Regions from separate parts of the Anaerobutyricum soehngenii genome, predicted to be linked through region 3. Evidence: predicted binding sites of a transcription regulator. Region 3 holds the regulator's gene; each other region holds the start of a gene.
The links. The regulator HrcA, encoded in region 3, represses chaperone genes, less so after heat shock. The targets are predictions, from matches to a motif close to TGTTAGCACTCNNNNNNNNNGAGTGCTAACA.

Region 1 (5,232 bases), on a different contig from region 3:
CATTATTCATATGTTTTCTAAATATGATAATGTTCTCCTCTCTGATGAAGGAATCTGGTATGCCGCACATTTTAAAAAAAGAGACTTGTGGGAAACATTACGAAAGGAATCTCTCCATAATGCATTTAAAATAAAAATTATCGTTTATCTCAGACGACAAGATGCTTTATTAAATGCCATGTGGAATCAAAAAATAAAAAAATCTAAAAAAAGATTTTGCTCTATGACATGGGAAGAATTTATCCACACTACTCCTTCCGCAGTATATCTTGATTACGCAGAAGGACTAAATGAAATCGCTGCCGAATTAGGAAGTGAAAACATTATCGTACGACGCTATGGGAAACGATATTTTAAAAATCATTCTATTTATGATGATTTTCTGGACATCTTTGGACTTGCTCTAACAGACGAATATACCATTAGCACTTTTGAAAGAAATGCTCGTCTTAGCGGGAATACGAATGAAATACAACGAATCCTCAATAGTGTTCCGTCTGCCAGCCAGAAAGATTATACTTTCTTTTACCATATGCTTTCTGAAGTTACCTCCGAAGACCCGGACAAAGAAAAACTAAAACATCCAGCTAAAACTATACTTTCCAAAGTTTTAAAATAAAAGAGAAAAAGGTCTGGTAATCGCATCTGCAATCACCAGACCTTTTTCATTCTATCTATTCGTTTCTGAATAGATTATTATTCAATTGCAATATATTGTTTTTCCTCTACCGGTTTCTGAACTTCTTTCGGTACTGCTACCGTAAGAATTCCGTTATTAAAAGCAGCTTTCAAATCTTCCTGTTTTACGCCTTCACCAACATAGAAGCTTCTCTGGCAACTTCCACTGTATCTTTCTTTACGGATATAATTACCTTCTTTATCTTTTTCATCTTTATTGGTATTCTGCTGTGCAGTAACTGTCAGATAACCATCTTTCAGTTCTGCTTTGATGTTTTCTTTTTCAACTCCAGGCATTTCCATTTCGAGTTCATAGTGATCTCCGGCATCTTTTACATCTGTCTTCATAAGATCATAGTTAGCAGTTGTATAATTACCTGCGAATGGGAACATATCATCAAATACATCATCTACAAAATTATTTCCAAAAATACTAGGCATCATCATAAGTCATTTCTCCCTTCAAAACTAAATTTTAATCTCTATAATTCAGGCTACTATATTTCGCCTTTCTTATAATCCATATTACCTATATCTTATCAAATACCTCATGGGTATCTGTTATTTTTCCATGTATTAATATTCTGATTTATCTTTTTCTAAGATTATCTTATCAATTATTCACCAATTGTAATGTATTTCTTCTCTTCCTTGGCTGTTTTATCTTCTTTTGGAACGGTAATGCTCAAAATACCATTCTTGAATGCGGCTTTAATATCTTCCTGTTTTACACCTTCTCCGATATAAAAGCTTCTTGATAAGTTACCGGCATAACGTTCACGGCGGATATATTTACCTGTCTTTTTATCTGTTTCATCTTTATCTAAACCTTTTGCGGCAGAAATCGTAAGATATCCATTCTCAAGTTCCAGCTTAATCTCATCTTTCTTAAATCCTGGAAGGTCAATATCTACTTCATAGCTATCTTTCTTTTCTCTTACATCTGTTTTCATAAGGTTCTTTGCATGTTTTCCATATAACGGATTCTTCTTACCAAAAAATCTCTTCTCAACCGGTGCGTCAAACCAGCTATCAAAATCATCAAATAAATTCTCTCCAAAAATACTAGGCATCATCATAAGTCATTTCTCCTTTCGAAATCTTTAAACTGTCTTCAGCAAATCGGAAGCTTCTTTCTTTCGACTATGTTGAAATGAATTTTATGAACTTCGGTTCAGAACTTCTTTTTTATCTTCTTATCTCTTTATGTCCTCTCCTTTGTTCTAGCTGTAATATAACACCTATTATTAGCCATGTCAAGTGTTGAGTGCTAAAATTTTGTGAACATTTTGTGAACAATAAAAAAGCCATTATATAAAACTTCAACTTCCGTAAACATGAAGGCTGCTGGCAGGCATCCTCACATAGTGCTGTAAATCTGTTTTACATAATGACTTTTTTATTCGTTTTATTTGTGTTTAATAATTCTTTATTACTACTGTTCCGTCTGAATACTTGATTTCCCAGTAGCCATGACCGGAACCATCACAGTCCGGTACTTTTCGTTTTGAAACGATATGTTTTCCAGAACCAGAAGATTTCTGTGAAGATTGCTGTGGTTTTTCTTTTGTGCCTTCTGTAACAATCTTAGAAACAGGCTCTTTGATTACCTTTTCTTTTACTTTTTTGCGGCTCTCTTCTTTGCCATCTACATAAGTAATCTGATATGTAACTTCTTTAGAGCCATTCACGCCCTCTCTTGTTACTTTACTTGAACCTACATACATAGAAGAGGATTTTTGTGTTTCCACACTAAATGCAATCTCTTCTGTCTTCTTTTCTTTTCTTGTTTCAACTCGTTCTACTACAACTTTTGTTCCTTCTTTTAAAGGTTTATTTAATGCAGGGCGTATACGATCCTTTTTGGAAAGAGCAATATTATTTTCGTTAAGAAGTTCTTTGACTGTTTTTGCCTGAGTGACTGTCTTTTTTGTCTTGCCATCTGCCCGTAGAGAAACTTCTACCCGGCGGATTACCTGGATATCCATGTCATCCGTACAGCTTGCCTCTAAATCATGATTTACGATATCATGTTTTCCAAGAGTAATCCCTGCTTGTTCAAGGACATCTTTTACCTTGCCGCCGAGGATTTCTACTTCCTGTTCTTTATTATCATCCGATACTTTTAACTTTTCATAACGAGCTATCTCTATTTTTTCTTCTCCGCTATCTAGTTTCGTAGTAAGGGATGGGGTAATTTGATCCTTCTTATTCAGAGTAATCTCCGCTTCTTTAAGAATATCAGATACAGAGGAACCTTTCGCTACAGCAAGTTTTGTCTGTACCTGACCATCCTGGATACTTACATTCATATCTGCCTTTTTATTTGACTGACATCCGGACAACATACTCAGGGAAAATATACCTGCTGCAATTGCAATTATATATTTATTTACTCTCATACTATTCTCCCTTCAAGCTCTGTCCCACAAGATAAAGACCCTGCTCTGACTCTACATAAACCTGAACTTTCGTCTTTGTATCTACTGTCTCCTGTGGAAGATACAGACGATACTCTGTAGTGTCTAAAGAATCAGCAGAAGAATTAGCATTCACCAGATACGCCTGATAAATATGCTGATCAGAATCTTCTCCAACCGCTACATATACTTTCATTCCTGGTGTGACATATTTAGAATCAAGCTTTCCAGAAACTTCTGTATAAGCAGTATCTGCTTCACTGACACCCACATGAACTGTGGTCTTTGTCTCTACCTGTTTTGCTTCACCGGATAACTTTGTCTCTGATGGAGTAAACATTGGTGGATCTGTTATAAAGTCTTTTAAATTTCTTTCTACCTTTTCTATAATAACAGTGTCTGCCTTGGATTCCTGCATATATTTTTCTAACGGATATGGCATCTCTTTTGAAAATACAGCTTTCTCATAGGACTGTGCCATCCATGGAAGTAATGTATTTCCAAAGGAATCACGAAACATTAAAAGAGAACCCTGGGCCTTTTTGTTTGTTGTCGTGATATATGCATCTTCCACGCTTTTCGTATCAGATGTGTATGTATAATTCTTCTTATATTGATAATCATAATTCCATTCCGGCTGGCTCCACATCGGATAAATCATCTTGTTCAGATCTCCGATTTCTGTCTTTGTTCGAAGTACCGGCACCGTCTCATACAATTCATGCTCTTTATTTAAATCTGTGAGCAGCGCATTATATGCAAGCAAAGAACCTTTTTCATTCCAGTGAGAATCTCTCTTCAAATACAAAGTTTCTTTCTTATTGGAAAAAAGCTGATACAAATCTGTATATGCTACTTTATTCGATTTAAGAGCCTTTATGATATTCGTATAATTTCTCTCACTACTTACCTTAGACTGGTCATAATATGGCATATTTTTCCCATATAACGAATTCTTATTTGGAGGGACTGCTACTAAAAACTTTGCGCCTCTGCTCTGGACATATTCCTGCACAATAGACAGATTATATGCTGCATTATAAACTTCCTGATCAGACATCAGGTTCTGTCCAAGATAGTTGTCAAGAGAGGCTGTGTAATACAGCCAGTCATTCTTTCCTACAATGACAGTATCCATATTTGATGTTTTAAATAACTTTGCCTGTATCTGCGAATCTACGGAAACCAGAAGATTTCTAAACGCATAATGATCTTCAAAGTATGCTCCTAAATCCTGCAGGTAATTTACATTCCACTTTCCTTCTTCCATAAAAGAAGGGAAAGCAGCCATTGTTCTATTCTCTGTTGTTGTCTCTGTTTTTGCAACTGCCATTCCGGCAAAAGGAAGAATGCACATTACCATAAATATAACAATATATAATTTATATTTCATTTTCATCACATTCCTTCCTCTAAAATCTAAAATAAATAAATGGATTATATGCATTTCCAGAAAGTCGGATCATGCACCATAAAAGTAATACCAGTGTAAATACACTTTTTATTGTTCCGCAAACAGCCAATCCTTTACTTCCTTCCGTCATCTTGCTTCTGATTCCTTTTGCAAGGGAATTTACCGGTGCAGCGCAAAGAACAGCAATGACAAGAATAAAGATAAACCATGGTGTCATCTGCTGCATTGCAAGGCTGTTTCCTGCCGCAGACATAGAAAAGTCGGAGAACATTTTCCGAATAAACATCCATCCCTGCGATAAGGTATCTGCTCGGAAAATAACAAAACCAACCGTAACTACGACTAAGCTATAAATATGTGCCACTACACGAGGAAGTTTCTGAAGCTTTGGAACAAACTCTTCAAGCATCAAAAAGCAGCCATGGAATAATCCCCATACAACAAATGTCCAGTTTGCACCATGCCATAAACCGGTAAGAAAGAATACGATCAATTTATTTATTGCTGTACGAACTTTTCCTTTTCGATTACCTCCTAATGGAATATATACATAATCCTTGAACCAAGAAGATAAGGAAATATGCCACTTTCTCCAGAAGTCACGAATACATGTTGCATCGTATGGATGGTCGAAGTTCTCACGAAAATGAAAACCGAATACCTGTCCAAGCCCAATGGCCATATCACTGTAACCACTGAAATCATAATAAATCTGTAAAA
Region 2 (5,232 bases), on a different contig from region 3:
ATACAACAACCCCAATGCTTGATACTTTGGAAGAAAACTATGCAAAGGCAACTTTCTTCTGTTTAGGACAGAATGCGGGGTATTATCCGGAAACTGTACAGAGAGAACATAATCTTGGTATGGAAGTTGGAACACATACGTACAGCCATAAAGTTCTCACAAGTCTTGACGCATCTACACTTGACAGTGAGATCAGCAAGTCTGTTAACGCGATTGAAGATGCCATTGGTGTGAAGCCAACCTTAATGCGTCCTCCTTATGGAGCAGTAAACAAAACAGTATTATCTGCAGTAGGTGGATATAATCTTTGCTGTATGAACTGGTCTCTTGATACAGAGGACTGGAAAACAAAGAATGCAGATGCGACCTATAATGAAGTGATGAAAGCACAGGATGGAGATGTTGTACTTCTTCATGACATCCACGAATATAATGTAGATGCAGTAAAACGATTTGTTCCGGATTTGATCGCACAGGGATTCCAGTTAGTAACCGTACCTGAACTCTATAAAGCAAGAGGAGAATCTCTTGATGCGGGAACTGTTCATTATCGTACAGATCCTACAACACAGGCAGTGACAGAGACAGCACCTGCAGATTCTACCGATGCAGCAACAGGAACTACCGCTGTTTCAGAGTAAGATGCCTGCAGCCTAAAGGTAGAACGAAACTGCTACAGCTAATATTTAAAAGAAGCATGATTTATTAAAGTTATAAAATCAATACTTTAATGAATTATGCTTCTTCTTTCAAGTTCGGCATTAAAAAGTTTTAACTAGAATTTTTAACTATAATTAATTATAGAAAGAGGAATTTGTATGAGTCAGAAAAATAAAGGGATTATCTTGATTATTACGTCAGCTTTTTTCTTTGCACTTATGAATATGATGGTTCGGCTTGCCGGAGATCTGCCGTCTATTGAGAAAAGCTTTTTCCGTAATTTTGTTGCAGTATTTTTTGCGCTTATTGCTTTGAAAAAATCGCATACACCAGTGCATATACCAAAAGGACAGCTTAAAAATCTGTTGATGCGTTCAATCTGTGGTACGCTTGGTATTTTATGTAATTACTATGCGATCGATCATCTGATGCTTGCAGATGCATCTATTTTAAATAAACTATCTCCGTTCTTTGCCATTTTGTTTTCATTTCTGCTTCTAAAAGAAAAAATACATCCATTTGCGGCAAGTTGTGTATGTATCGCTTTTATCGGAAGTTTATTTGTTATTAAACCAGGTTTTGCCTCAGTAACTGCACTGCCGGCTTTTATTGGACTTCTTGGTGGGATGGGAGCAGGAATTGCATATACGTATGTTCGAATCCTTGGAACAAACGGTGTGAAAGGTCCGTTTATCGTTCTCTTTTTCTCCGCATTCTCCTGCATTGTGACATTGCCATATCTTATATTTGACTTTCATCCAATGACACTTGCCCAGTTTGGCTGTCTGCTCCTTGCCGGATTATTTGCAAGTGGAGGACAGTTTACTATTACTGCAGCATATACCTGCGCACCGGCAGGCGAGATTTCAATCTATGATTATTCACAGATTATTTTCTCCACAGTCCTTGGTTTTCTGTTCCTTAGACAGATTCCTGATTTGTGGAGCTTTGTCGGATACGGAATTATCATCGCAGCTTCTGTTGCCATGTTCTTGTTCAATAATCGAAAGAGAGCGTAATCTTTCTTTCTTTTTTTGAGCTTTTACATGATTTTTTGCCTTCTCGTAAATATCAAATGCTTCTGTATATCTTGGACTGTAATCATTATGGTAACGACCTGTTTTTTTCATAAAAAATCCTTTCGTTTATTATAAATAAAAATCAAAAAAATCTGAGAGTACAGTATAATATATTAAAAAAAATGTCAAGATACCTTTTAACCCTAACTAATGTCAATGAAAGAAATATAGAAAGTGCTTGCAAGAATCATTAAGCCATAGTATAGTCTATATATTATAAAATGCAAAGCAAGTACACAGGAGGATGAAGTATATGAGTAGTCACTTGAGTAAAACAGAATACGAGATAATGGAGTATTTCTGGGAAATGGAAGATAAGTATACTTTTGGGGAATTGATGAAGTATTTTAATGAGAATCTGGATAAAAACTGGAAGAAACAGACATTGAATACTTTTTTAAGCCGTCTCATTGAAAAGGGACTGTTAAAGAAAGAAAAAGAAGGAACAAAGACCTGTTATCAGATGAAGATAACAAAGGCGCAGTTTAAGCAGAATAAAGCAAGGGCGATTCTTAAAGAGTCCTACGATGGAAAGATCAGCCATTTTATTGCGGCGCTGACGGGTGATGATGCGATTACGGATGTGGATGAGCAGGAACTGCTCTCACAGATTAAAGCGATAAAGAACAATTCCTGATTTTTTATATTAGATGTGAGATGACGCGCATCTCGCAGCAAGAATGCCGGGGCATTCTTGAATTTATAATAGAAAAAGCGAAGAAAGATAACAGTTTGTAATTAAATAAAAGAAATGATAAAGTGTGCTATATAGATAGTGCACTTTTTTTTTCAAGAGAATGAAACATTTTATATAAAAACTGCGTCTATATATAAAGTAAAATAAGGTACAGATGATCGAGATCATTGCGATGATGGAACGACTTGATTGCGCTGAGGAGGAGAATGATGAAGATAAGAATACTGGGATTTGGAGTACTTATAGGAATCCTATTGTGTTCCATAGCAGTGAATGCAGAGGAATATGATAGAAAAGGAGAGGAGTCTCCTTTGGCTATGGAAAGAATGTATAGTGTTCCGCATAAGATATATGGGAGAAAAAAGAATCGAAACAGAATTCGAAGAGTGTATGGAAAGTATCAATTACCTCCAGATGCTAAGGTGGGAGACATTATAAAAACAAAAAGAGGATATAAGCAGATTACCGGTATTTATGAAAATGGGCGGTTTCGAATGAAGAATCTTGAGAAGAAACATACTGGGAAGAGAAAAACTAAAGAAAAAAAGAGATATAATCAGAAAACAAGAGGAAAAGAGAGATAAATATAGATATAAAACAAATTACAAAGAAATAAAGAATTTTTAAACTTGCAATTATAAAAGAAAAAACATATTATAGGTATTAGCGATTAGCACTCAAACGTAATGAGTGCTAACAACATAAAAATAAGAAAGATAACAGATTTACAATTAATTTTGATTAGGAGGCATTATATTATGAAGTTAGTACCATTAGCAGACAGAGTTGTATTAAAACAGCTGGAGGCAGAAACAAAAACAAAGACTGGTATTATTCTTACTAGCTCCGCACAGGAAAAACCACAGGAAGCAGAAGTAGTAGCTGTAGGTCCTGGAACAGATGATGTTAAGATGGAAGTAACCGTTGGACAGAAAGTAATTTATTCTAAATATGCAGGAACGAATGTTAAAATGGAAGAGGAAGAATATATCATTGTAAAACAGAGTGATATTCTTGCAATCGTAGAATAATAGGTAACATATATTTATTTTGATTTATATCAGATAATCATCCATAATTTTTGGTTAATATATTTTATATAACAGGAGGAATCTTTATTATGGCTAAAGAGATTAAATATGGCGTAGAAGCCAGAAAAGCATTAGAAGCAGGCGTAAACCAGTTAGCAGATACTGTAAGAGTAACACTTGGACCAAAAGGACGTAACGTAGTTCTTGATAAGAGCTTTGGTGCTCCTTTAATTACAAATGATGGTGTTACGATCGCAAAAGATATTGAATTAGAAGATGCATTTGAAAATATGGGTGCGCAGATTGTAAAAGAAGTTGCAACAAAGACAAATGATGTTGCAGGTGACGGTACTACAACAGCTACTGTTTTAGCACAGGCAATGATCAATGCAGGCATGAAGAACTTAGCAGCAGGTGCAAATCCTATTATCTTAAGAAAAGGTATGAAGAAAGCAACAAATGCAGCAGTAGAAGCTATCGAAAAGATGAGCGAGCAGGTTGGAGGCAAAGAACAGATTGCCAAAGTTGCATCAATCTCTGCCGCTGATGAAGAAGTTGGCCAGTTAGTAGCAGACGCTATGGAGAAAGTTTCTCAGGATGGCGTTATTACAATCGAAGAGTCTAAGACAATGAAAACAGAGCTTGACCTTGTAGAAGGTATGCAGTTCGATCGTGGATATATTTCAGCTTATATGGCAACAGACATGGAGAAAATGGTTGCAGAATTAGATGATCCATATATTCTGATCACAGATAAGAAGATTGCTAATATTCAGGAAATCCTTCCGTTATTAGAGCAGATCGTACAGAGCGGTTCTAAATTATTAATTATTGCTGAGGATATCGAAGGAGAAGCATTAACAACATTAATCGTTAACAAATTAAGAGGAACATTCTCTGTTGTTGGTGTGAAAGCTCCTGGATATGGTGACAGAAGAAAAGCAATGCTTGAAGATATCGCTATCTTAACAGGTGGTACAGTTGTTTCTGAAGAAGTTGGTATTGAACTGAAAGATGCAACGATCGATATGCTTGGTCGTGCAAAATCTGTTAAAGTTGAAAAAGAGAATACAGTAATTGTTGATGGTGCTGGCGATAAAGATGCGATCAAAGCAAGAGTAGGTCAGATTAAGTCTCAGATTGAAGAGACAACATCTGAGTTTGATAAAGAAAAATTACAGGAAAGATTAGCTAAATTATCTGGTGGTGTTGCAGTTATTCGTGTTGGTGCCGCAACAGAAACAGAAATGAAAGAAGCAAAACTCCGTCTGGAAGATGCTTTAGCAGCAACAAGAGCAGCAGTAGAAGAAGGTATCATCGCAGGTGGTGGATCTGCTTACATCCATGCAGCAAAAGCAGTGAAAGAAATGGCTAAAGAACTTTCCGGTGATGAAAAGACAGGTGCCGAAATCGTGCTGAAAGCGTTAGAAGCTCCTTTATATCACATTGCAGCGAATGCAGGTCTTGAAGGTTCTGTTATCATTAACAAAGTAGCAGAAAGCGAAGTAGGAATGGGATTTGATGCATTAACAGAAACATATGTAAATATGGTTGAATCTGGAATCATTGATCCTGCAAAGGTAACAAGAAGTGCATTACAGAACGCAACAAGCGTAGCTTCTACTTTACTGACAACAGAATCTGTAGTAGCAGACATTAAAGAAGATACCCCAGCTCCAGCAATGCCAGCAGGCGGAATGGGAATGATGTAATCAATATCTTTTGATTCTCAAACATCTTGATATTTGATTAATATTTGATTAAT
Region 3 (5,232 bases):
TTTATAAAGTCTATCTTCTGACTGGAGATGAACCATATCTTATCCTTCAGGCAAAGCATATGCTGAAGAATGGAATGATCAGAGAAGGTGATACGATGAACTACGCAGAATTTACCGATGCGAAAGTAGATATCAATACCTTGCAGGAACTGGCATTTACCTATCCGTTCTTTAGCGAAAAACGTCTTTTGCTTTTAGATGGAACAGGAATCTTAAAAACAGGAAAAGATGAATTTGTGAATATTATGGATAATATGCCGGAAACGACCTGTATTCTTATATGCGAATCAGAAGTGGATAAACGTTCTAAAGTATACAAGTGGATAAAAAAGAATGGTTATATTGGAGAATTTTTGAAAAAGAATCAAACAGAAAAAGTTCTTCTGCGCTGGATTGCAGCTTTGCTTGGAAAGGAAAAGAAGCAGATTCGAGAAAATGATGCAATATATTTTCTACAAAAAGTTGGAGATGATATGTTTCAGATAAAGAATGAAACAGATAAGTTAATCGCCTATGTCGGAGAAAAAGAAGAAATTACAAAAGAAGATATTGATGCGATTACATCCGGGGAAGTACAGGATAAAATATTTGACCTTGTAGATGCCATTGCCAGAGGAAATAAGCCGGCGGCACTTGGGTATTATAATGATCTTATTCTTTTAAAAGAACCGCCAATGCATATTTTATTTCTGATCGTGCGTCAATATCGGATTCTTCATATTATTTCCAATATGCGCACACTTCGCAAACCAGATGATGCCATCGCCAAAACCGCTGGAATCCCACGATTTGCCATTCGAAAAAATGAACAGCAGCTAAGAGGTTATGGAGAAAAAACATTAGAAAGATGTATCGAGGAATGTATTCAGATAGAAGAAGACATTAAAACCGGAAAAATAGGAGATCAGATTGGAGTAGAAGCTCTGATTTGCAAATTACTTTTGCCCTAATATCATACAATTTGGCAAAATAACAAGATAAATTCAAGTCGAGCAGCCGTCACTCACGACCTGAAAGAGGTGGGAGTCTTCTCGACTGAGATAAAAAAATCTCCGAAAAGCAGCCGCTCTTTTCGGAGATAAATGTTTTATTTTAATTAAGCAATTCCGTTAACCGCTTTTGTAAGACGGGAAACTTTTCTTGCTGCTGTATTCTTGTGGAAAATTCCTTTAGAAGTAGCTTTGCTGATTTCAGAAATAGCAACTGTTAAAGCAGCCTGTGCAGCTTCTTTGTCACCCTTTGCTACAGCAACTTCTACGTTCTTAATACAAGTTTTTACTTTAGATTTAATAGATTTGTTCCTTAATGTCTTTGTTTCGATAACTAAAATTCTTTTTTTTGCAGATTTGATGTTAGCCAATCTGTACACCTCCAAATATTATTACTTATAATTATTATTATGTTTATATTGTTTTGCATTATTTCGGACACGGACAATCTAATGTAAACATACTTCTATATTCTATTGATTTTCGAGCAGTTTGTCAAGCGTAAAATGAATTTTTTTTTGAAATATGTTATACTGAGATAACGTTTTTAAATTTAAAAGGAAAGGATCATTTATGGGTGCAATGTGTGAGATATGTGAGAATAGAAAAGACTTGGAATTATATATCCATATTCCATTTTGTATAAAGAAGTGTAACTACTGTGATTTTCTTTCTTTTCCTTCAAGTGCAGAAGACAGGGAAGAGTATGTTCGATGTTTGGTAAAAGAGATAGAGAAGACAGGTATAGTTTTAAATGATATTTTAAATAATAAAGATACTTATCAGGTAAGAAGTGTTTTTATAGGAGGAGGGACCCCATCTCTTCTTTCCGGCGATCAGATAAAGAATATTATGCAGGTAGTTCAGAAATACTTTCTTATAAAAGAGGAAGCAGAGATTACAATGGAGGCGAATCCGGGAACTCTTACAAAGAAAAATCTTTCTGCATATAAAGATGCAGGTATAAACCGTCTGAGTATGGGATTGCAAAGTGCGGATAATTCCTGCCTGTATTTATTGGGAAGAATTCATACATGGGAAGAGTTTTTGAAAAATTATGAGCTGGCTAGAAAGGCTGGATTTGAAAATATTAATATTGATCTGATGAGCGGTCTTCCGGGCCAGACGATGAGTATCTATAAGAAAACGCTTGAAAAAGTAATGGCATTGCGACCGGAGCATATTTCTGCATACAGTCTTATTTTAGAAGAAGGAACCCCTTTTTACGAATCAGAAGAGATTCATAAAAAGATTCCGAATGAAGAAGCAGACCGCGAAATGTATCAGTTTACAAAGGAGATTCTTGCAGAAAACGGATATGACAGATATGAAATTTCTAATTATGCATTAAAAGGAAAGGAATGTATTCATAATCTTGGATATTGGAGCGGGGTTCCATATATTGGCTTTGGGCTTGGCGCATCTTCTTATTTTGAAGGAACTCGTTTTTCAAATGAGAGAAACTTGGAACATTATAAAAAAGAGCCGTATGTTCCTTTTATGATGAGGGAAGATTATACTGTATTAAGCCAAAAAGATAAAATAGAAGAATTTATGTTTTTAGGGCTGCGCAAACGAGCTGGCATTTCTAAAAAAGAGTTCAGGGAGTGTTTTCATAAAAATATCATGGACGTGTACGGAGAAGTGATATCTAAATATGAAAAGATTGATCTGCTTGAATGGATAAAAAATGGGGAAATGCTTCGTCTTACAGATGCAGGAATCGATGTGAGCGATTATATTTTCTGTGATTTTATGTTGTAAAAAGATTTTAAGAAAAAAATCGAAAATATACTTGACAAGGATTGCAGATAGTGATAACTTAATGAATGTAGATATTAGCACTCGATAATGATGAGTGCTAATAACTAAGAAGGAAGGGAGTAAGAGATGGAACTGGATGAACGTAAGATGAAAATTTTAAAAGCAATTATTTCTACTTACTTAGAGACCGGAGATCCGGTAGGAAGCAGAACGATTGCCAAAGATTCTGATTTACATTTGAGTTCAGCAACGATTCGTAATGAGATGGCGGATCTCGAAGAACTTGGATATATCCTCCAGCCACATACTTCTGCCGGAAGGATTCCTTCAGATTTAGGATATCGTTATTATGTGAACTGTCTGATGGAAGAGAATGATGAGATTCGAATCAGGGAAACCGAGAGGGAGAAGGAACATCAGGATCTGATTAATAAGATGGATCGCATGGAAGAGGTTCTGAAGAACGTTGCAGATTTACTTGCAGCGAACACGAACTACGCTACATTGATTTCCACACCACAGATTAAGGAATCGAAGCTTAAGTTTATTCAGCTTTCTATGGTGGATACACAGAGGCTTTTGGTAGTAATCGTAGTTGGGAATGATACGGTAAAGAACGTACTCATGAATATGGATGAACCACTTGGAAATGACGAGATTTTAAAACTTAATATTTTGTTGAACTCTTTTCTTCAAGGACTGACACTGAATGATATTAATATCGAGTTAGTTCATATGATGAAGGTGCAGGCAGGGATGCATGCAGATATTTTAGAAGGAGTTTTCAGTGGAATTGTAGAGGCAATTCACGAAGCAGACAACATGGAGATTTATACCAGCGGAGCAACGAATATGCTTAAGTATCCTGAGCTTGTTAATCCTGAGCATACAACAGCACTTCTTGATACATTAGTGGAGAAGAAGCAGCTTGTAAAGCTTGTGGATGATACAGTGAATCAGGAAGAAAAACATGGCATACAGGTTTATATCGGTAACGAGACGCAGGTACAGTCTTTAAGGGATTGCAGTATCGTAACTGCCACTTATGAATTGAAGGAAGGCGGAACAGGAACGGTCGGAATTATCGGACCGAAACGAATGGATTACCGAAAGGTTGTAAATACTCTCAGAAATCTAACCGATGATTTAGATGAGATTTTTAATAATAAATCATAGAAAGGTGGTACTTAAGTGGAAGAAGAAAAAAAAGTATCCGACGAAAGTATCGTAGAAGAGGCGAAGGGAGAGACTCCGGAAGAAACAACGACGGAGGACGGAACGGAAGCCAAAGAGACAAAAGAAACAAAGACGAAAAAGAAAAAGAAGTCTGCAGCCGCTCTTGAAATTGAATTAAAAAAGAGTGAAGAAAAGGCAGCAGAGATGACAGATAAATATCAGCGTCTGATGGCAGAATTTGAGAATGCCAGAAAGAGAAATGCAAAAGAGCAGAGCCATATGTATGATGTAGGAGCGAAAGAGGTTCTTGCAAAGTTACTTCCGGTTGTTGATAATTTTGAAAGAGGTTTGGATGCTCTTTCAGAAGAAGAGAAGGAAGGGGCATTTGCTCAGGGATTTATCAAGATTTATCAGCAGATGATTACCGTACTTGAAGAAATCGGTGTAAAACCGATGGATGCTGTAGGAAAGGAATTTAATCCAGATTTTCATAATGCAGTTATGCATGAAGAGAATGAAGAGATGGGTGAGAACCTTGTATCTGAAGAGTTCCAGAAAGGATATATGTACAAAGATGGAGTTCTTCGTCACAGCATGGTAAAAGTAGTTAATTAGTCATATTTTAGATATATGAATTTGACAGAATACAGGAGGAAATAATTATGGGTAAAATAATCGGTATTGATTTAGGTACAACAAACTCATGTGTAGCAGTAATGGAAGGTGGAAAACCTGTTGTTATCACAAATGCAGAAGGAATGAGAACAACTCCTTCCGTAGTAGCTTTCACAAAAACTGGTGAAAGAGTTGTCGGTGAGCCGGCAAAGCGTCAGGCAGTAACAAATGCTGACAAGACTATTTCATCAATCAAACGTGAAATGGGTACAGATTATAAAGTAACAATTGATGATAAAAAGTATTCTCCACAGGAGATTTCCGCAATGATTTTACAGAAGTTAAAATCTGATGCAGAGAATTACTTAGGAGAAAAGGTAACAGAAGCAGTTATCACTGTTCCTGCATACTTCAACGATGCTCAGAGACAGGCAACAAAAGATGCAGGTAAGATTGCAGGCCTTGATGTAAAGCGTATCATTAACGAGCCTACAGCAGCAGCTCTTTCTTATGGCCTTGATAACGAGAATGAGCAGAAGATCATGGTATATGACTTAGGTGGTGGTACATTTGATGTATCTATCATTGAGATCGGTGATGGTGTTATCGAAGTATTATCTACAGCCGGAGATAACCGTTTAGGTGGAGATGATTTTGATAATGTAATCACACAGTATATGTTAGAGGA
Region 4 (5,232 bases), on a different contig from region 3:
TCTTCCTTAGCTTTTCACTATTTTATCACAAAAAGCCAATTATTCCAACTATATTATTAAATTTTTATTTATTGTTTATATTTTTATATTATTTTGCAACAATATACTAACAATTTCAAAGTATTTTCTCTATTATTTTGATCATTAATGAGAATTTTATCATTGATTTACATATATGTCATTTATAGTATTGTTGATTTTTTACTATAAATTACTGCAAATATGTTGCGGCAATTTCTTTTAATGCATCCTGATTGTTCTCATACCATTGTTCATAGCTAAGCTTTCCCTCGGAAATAACTTTGCCCAGTTCGATAAAGAACTTTGGAATGTCTGTAGCAAGCATGATGCCCCACTCTTCTCCAAATCTTTCTTCTCCCTGTGCATCCTGTCCGTTCACATAAAATGCGAATGCTGGCTCTGCTTTTCCATTCACACTTTTTGATGCGCCACGAAAGCCCAGTTTTCCGATCTGGTGCGTTCCACAAGAAGATGGGCAGCCAGATATATGGATTCTTGGCAGTACGCCATCTGCAAAGTGATATGGCTCTACCGCTTCTACTATGCTTGCAAGTAAGCCCTGGGAATCTCTTAAGCCGATCTGACAGACGGTACTTCCGATGCAGGATACCGAAGTTTCAAACAGATTCTTCGCACCATCTGCTGTGATCTCATGTATTTTTTCTGCCTGTTCTTCCTCTAGATTAATGATATATAAGGTCTCATCGGGTGCGACACGAACTTCTGCATTCGCTACATCTTTAATCACGTCATAGATTTCCCCAAACTTCTGTGCCGGAACCATTCCACCGATTGGATGATAGGCAACTGCATAACGTCCTGCTTGTTTCTGTGCGATCACACGCTCTGATGCGCTTTCTGTCTGCGGATAGGCTATTACATTTTTATTGTCATTGCCTGCTTCTTTGGCATCGTCTCCTTGCTTTGACAGTACCTGCGTTTCTTTTATAAGAAGAGCGTCTTTTACCTCTGCTTTTACTTCCATAAGCTTTTCCTGATAGGCTTTTTTATAGCCTTCTACGCCTAATGTTTCCTGCATATATCTTGTTCTTGACTTTGCCCGGCTTTCATAATTACCGTAAGTTGTAAACGTACGGACCATCGCCTCTACATAGTACAGAACTTCTTCTGGCTTCACATCTTCCGCTACTTTTACACCCATCTTGTAGTTATTTCCAAGCCCACCGGCACTGTATACATCAAAGCGACCGTTTTCCTTTGCCACAAAGCCAAGATCACGGAATGTCGCATGGGTTACATTTGCCGGAGAATTTGAAAATCCTACCTTTAACTTTCTCGGAAGCTTAACTGTTTTAATGATTCCCATCAAATAGTCTCCGACTCTTTCCGCATAAGGAAGCACATCAAAATACTCGCCCTGTTCTACACCGGATAGCGGGGATACCATTACATTTCTTGGGAAATCTCCGCCACCACCACGAGTAACGATGCCGACTTCCATCGCCTGTTCCATAATGTCACAGACTGCCTTCATGCCAAGATCATGGAACTGCACAGTCTGACAGGTCGTAAGATGCACTCTTCTAACATCATAGGCAGCGATCGCATCAACTAAAAACTTTAACTTCTCCTTTGTAATTCTTCCGCCCGGCATACGAAGACGAAGCATACTCGCCTCTGCGCCCCTTTGTGCGTAACTGCCAAATCCACCGGAAAAGCCTTTATAATCCTTTACACTGACTTTCTTCGCATAAAACTTCTCTGTCATCTCTCTGAAATCTTTTAAGTCTTCCTTAAATTCTGTCATTAAACTCTGATTCATTCCTCTTCTCGCTTTCTATTTAAATATTATTTTAAGTATTATTTTAAATATTATCGTAACTGTTCAGAGCTAACCTCCAAAATGCTACGCATTTCGTCGGTGTGGCGTATCCGCCAAATAAAATTTCAAAAACAGTCTTAAAAATGCAAGCATTTTACACCTGTTTTTTGAAATTTTGCTTGGCTCTGAACAGTTACATATTATTTTAAGTATTTTCACTAATGGATAAATTATAACACGCTGCAATATAAATTTCCAATAGTACATCTAAAACCATGGAGGAAAAGTATATAAAGCTATGGCAGATATGTTACAAACATGAGCGTAATGATATAAAACCGCAGAGTTGTTAGCACTCTTTTTAGTTGAGTGCTAATTTTTCCTTGACATTCCTGTTTCGTGGTATTAGTATAAGAATGGTATTGATAAAAATACAAAGACGATGTTTTATTTTTATAGAATATTTGTCTACTTTTATATAATTAATTTTAAGGAGATGTTTATTATGGCTAAACAGGGAAGTTTATCAATTAACAGTGAAAATATTTTTCCTATTATAAAGAAGTGGCTCTATTCTGACCACGATATTTTTATCCGCGAATTAGTGAGCAACGGATGCGATGCGGTTACAAAGCTTAAGAAGCTTGCTGTTATGGGTGAGTTTGAAGAGGCAGATGATGAGAAGTATAAGGTGGAAGTTCGTATTAACCCTACCGATAAGACACTCACTTTTATCGATAATGGTATCGGTATGACGGAAGAGGAAGTAGATGAATACATTAACCAGATTGCTTTTTCCGGTGCCGCTGCTTTTATGGAACAGTATAAAGATAAGGCGAGCGATGAGCAGATTATCGGTCACTTTGGTCTTGGTTTCTACTCTGCATTTATGGTTGCTGATAAGGTTACTATCGATACTCTTTCTTATAAAGAAGGTGCTGCACCGGTTCACTGGGAATGTGACGGCGGCACAGAGTTTGATATGGAAGAGGGCGACAAGACAGAACGTGGTACTGTAATCACACTGTATCTGAATGATGACAGTTATGAATTCTGTAACGAGTTCCGTTGCCGTGAAGTTCTTGATAAGTACTGCTCTTTCATGCCGGTTGAGATTTACTTTGTTAATGAGGAAGAAGAAGAGAAGAAGGCAGAGGAAGCTGCGAAGAAATCCGCTGAAGAAAAGGTTATCGATGTAGAAGCAAAAGATGCGGATTCTAAAGATGCTGACTCCGAAGAAGACGGCGATTCCGAAGTAACTCTTGAGGAAGACGAGGAAGAGGATACTCCTAAGCCAATCAACCAGATTCATCCATTATGGACCAAGCATCCTAATGACTGTACCGATGAAGAATATAAAGAATTTTATCGTGATGTATTCCACGATTATAAAGAGCCTTTATTCTGGATTCATCTGAACATGGACTATCCATTTAACTTAAAAGGTATTCTTTATTTCCCTAAGATCAATACAAAGTACGATACGATCGAAGGAAAAATCAAGTTATATAACAATCAGGTATTTATCGCAGATAACATTAAGGAAGTAATCCCTGAGTACCTCTTATTATTAAAAGGATGTATTGACTGTCCTGATCTTCCACTGAATGTATCAAGAAGTGCATTACAGAATGATGGATTTGTTAAGAAGATTTCTAATTATATTACAAAGAAAGTGGCAGAAAAGCTTTCCGGTATGTGTAAGACAGACCGCGAAAATTATGAAAAATACTGGGATGATATCAGCCCATTCATTAAGTTTGGCTGCATCCGTGATGAGAAGTTCAATGATAAGATGAAAGATTACATCATCTTCAAGAATATGGAAGGCAAATATGTTACTCTTCCGGACTATCTTGAAGCTGGTAAAGAAAAATACGAGAATAACGTCTTCTATATCACAGACGAGGTTGCACAGTCTCAGTACATCAATATGTTTAAAGAGCAGGAAATGGATGCTATTTATCTGACTCACCAGATCGATACAACATTTATCACTCACTTAGAGCAGAGAAATCCTGAAGTGAAATTCCTCCGTATCGACTCCGAACTTACGGATAACTTCAAGGAAGCCATCGATGAGAACGAAGAAAAAGAACTTACTGAGAAGCTTTCTGAGAAGTTTAAAAAGGCAACCGGTGTTGAAAAACTAATCGTAAAAGTTGAAAAACTGAAAAATGCGGACACACCTTCTATGATCACTGTTTCCGAGCAGACAAGACGTATGTCTGAAATGATGGAAATGTACGGAATGAGCAATAGTTCTACCGGACTTGGTGCCGAAGGCGAGACTCTTGTTCTTAACATGAACAATGACCTTGTACAGTATGTTTTAAATAATGACGAAAGCGAAAATACTACAACGATCTGCCAGCAGCTTTATGACCTTGCCCGCCTGGCAAACCATCCATTAAAGCCGGAAGAAATGACTGCATTTGTAGCACGTTCCAATAAGATACTTGCCATTTTAACAAAATAATACTTTTTTGCCTTTTGTTTTCATTGATAAGCAAACCAATCTTCTTATCTATATTTATATATATCTTTATATATTTTTTTACATTTATTTTACGTTTATTTCTCTAAAGTTTGCTAGAGAAATAAAGTCAGATGGCGTATACTAAAAGTGTATGTGTAGTGACAAGTCTTCTGCGCATACACTTTATGTGCAATATATCTTATATAAAAGAAAAGAAGGAAGGAGATTCATTGAAAAGAAGGAAGGTAAAATCTATAAAACAACTGGGGAATACGGGTACACAGTTAGAAAAAGAAGTCGCTGCGATGGAAGAAGCTATGAAGCAGCATAACATAGAGGAGAATTGTCAGAAACTTATTGATGGGCTGATGCCGCAGATTAAAGATATGGAACAAACACTTTACGGTACTTATCACAGAAATATTATTGAATATTCCACCAGCCGTATTAAAACTCCGGAAAGTATTGTGGAAAAGCTCCATCGTAAAAATCGGGAAGTTTCTCTTACTAAGGCATTAGATACGCTTCGTGACCTTGCCGGTGTCCGCATCATCTGTTCTTTTCAGGATGATGTCTATCGGGTAGCTGGAGCAATTAAAAAGCTTCCCGGCTATGAGCTTGTGAAGGAGAAGAATTATATTACAAAGCCAAAGTCTAGCGGCTACCGTAGTATTCACCTTATTTTAAGACCGACAAAAACAACGTCGAACATTAAGTGCATTGAAGTTCAGGTTCGTTCTGCTGCCATGAACTACTGGGCAATTCTCGAACACCAGCTCTGCTATAAGAACGAAAAAAAGGGTGCGGGACGCATCCGCAAAGAATTAAAAGAATGTGCGATTGATATTGCAAAGATTGATAAAAAAATGTTGAAGCTTCGGAAAGAAATCGAGAAGATTTAATATCAGAAAGATATCCTTTCAGTACAAGCGTTTCCATTTACCTTTCC

Region 1: a site for HrcA is predicted at 1,924-1,954, ahead of FYJ25_RS05275 (Hsp20/alpha crystallin family protein). Genes of this name have one in related genera too.
Region 2: a site for HrcA is predicted at 3,105-3,135, ahead of FYJ25_RS03740 (co-chaperone GroES). Genes of this name have one in related genera too.
Region 4: a site for HrcA is predicted at 2,152-2,182, ahead of htpG (molecular chaperone HtpG). Genes of this name have one in related genera too.

Annotation. Positions count from the first base shown of each region.
Region 1 covers NZ_VULP01000007.1:85,086-90,317, reverse strand. The annotation lists gene FYJ25_RS05285 (hypothetical protein) at 1-619, shown strand, start outside; gene FYJ25_RS05280 (Hsp20/alpha crystallin family protein) at 697-1,125, opposite strand; gene FYJ25_RS05275 (Hsp20/alpha crystallin family protein) at 1,296-1,757, opposite strand; gene FYJ25_RS05270 (ubiquitin-like domain-containing protein) at 2,097-3,080, opposite strand; gene FYJ25_RS05265 (alginate O-acetyltransferase AlgX-related protein) at 3,082-4,491, opposite strand; gene FYJ25_RS05260 (MBOAT family O-acyltransferase) at 4,511-5,232, opposite strand, start outside.
Region 2 covers NZ_VULP01000004.1:133,554-138,785, forward strand. The annotation lists gene FYJ25_RS03720 (polysaccharide deacetylase family protein) at 1-641, shown strand, start outside; gene FYJ25_RS03725 (DMT family transporter) at 819-1,679, shown strand; gene FYJ25_RS03730 (BlaI/MecI/CopY family transcriptional regulator) at 1,993-2,376, shown strand; gene FYJ25_RS03735 (hypothetical protein) at 2,643-3,020, shown strand; gene FYJ25_RS03740 (co-chaperone GroES) at 3,195-3,467, shown strand; gene groL (chaperonin GroEL) at 3,557-5,179, shown strand.
Region 3 covers NZ_VULP01000028.1:19,664-24,895, reverse strand. The annotation lists gene holA (DNA polymerase III subunit delta) at 1-950, shown strand, start outside; gene rpsT (30S ribosomal protein S20) at 1,097-1,360, opposite strand; gene hemW (radical SAM family heme chaperone HemW) at 1,563-2,753, shown strand; gene hrcA (heat-inducible transcriptional repressor HrcA) at 2,880-3,929, shown strand; gene grpE (nucleotide exchange factor GrpE) at 3,945-4,544, shown strand; gene dnaK (molecular chaperone DnaK) at 4,592-5,232, shown strand, end outside.
Region 4 covers NZ_VULP01000006.1:109,151-114,382, forward strand. The annotation lists gene FYJ25_RS04845 (nitrite/sulfite reductase) at 212-1,804, opposite strand; gene htpG (molecular chaperone HtpG) at 2,310-4,283, shown strand; gene FYJ25_RS04855 (GTP pyrophosphokinase) at 4,514-5,185, shown strand.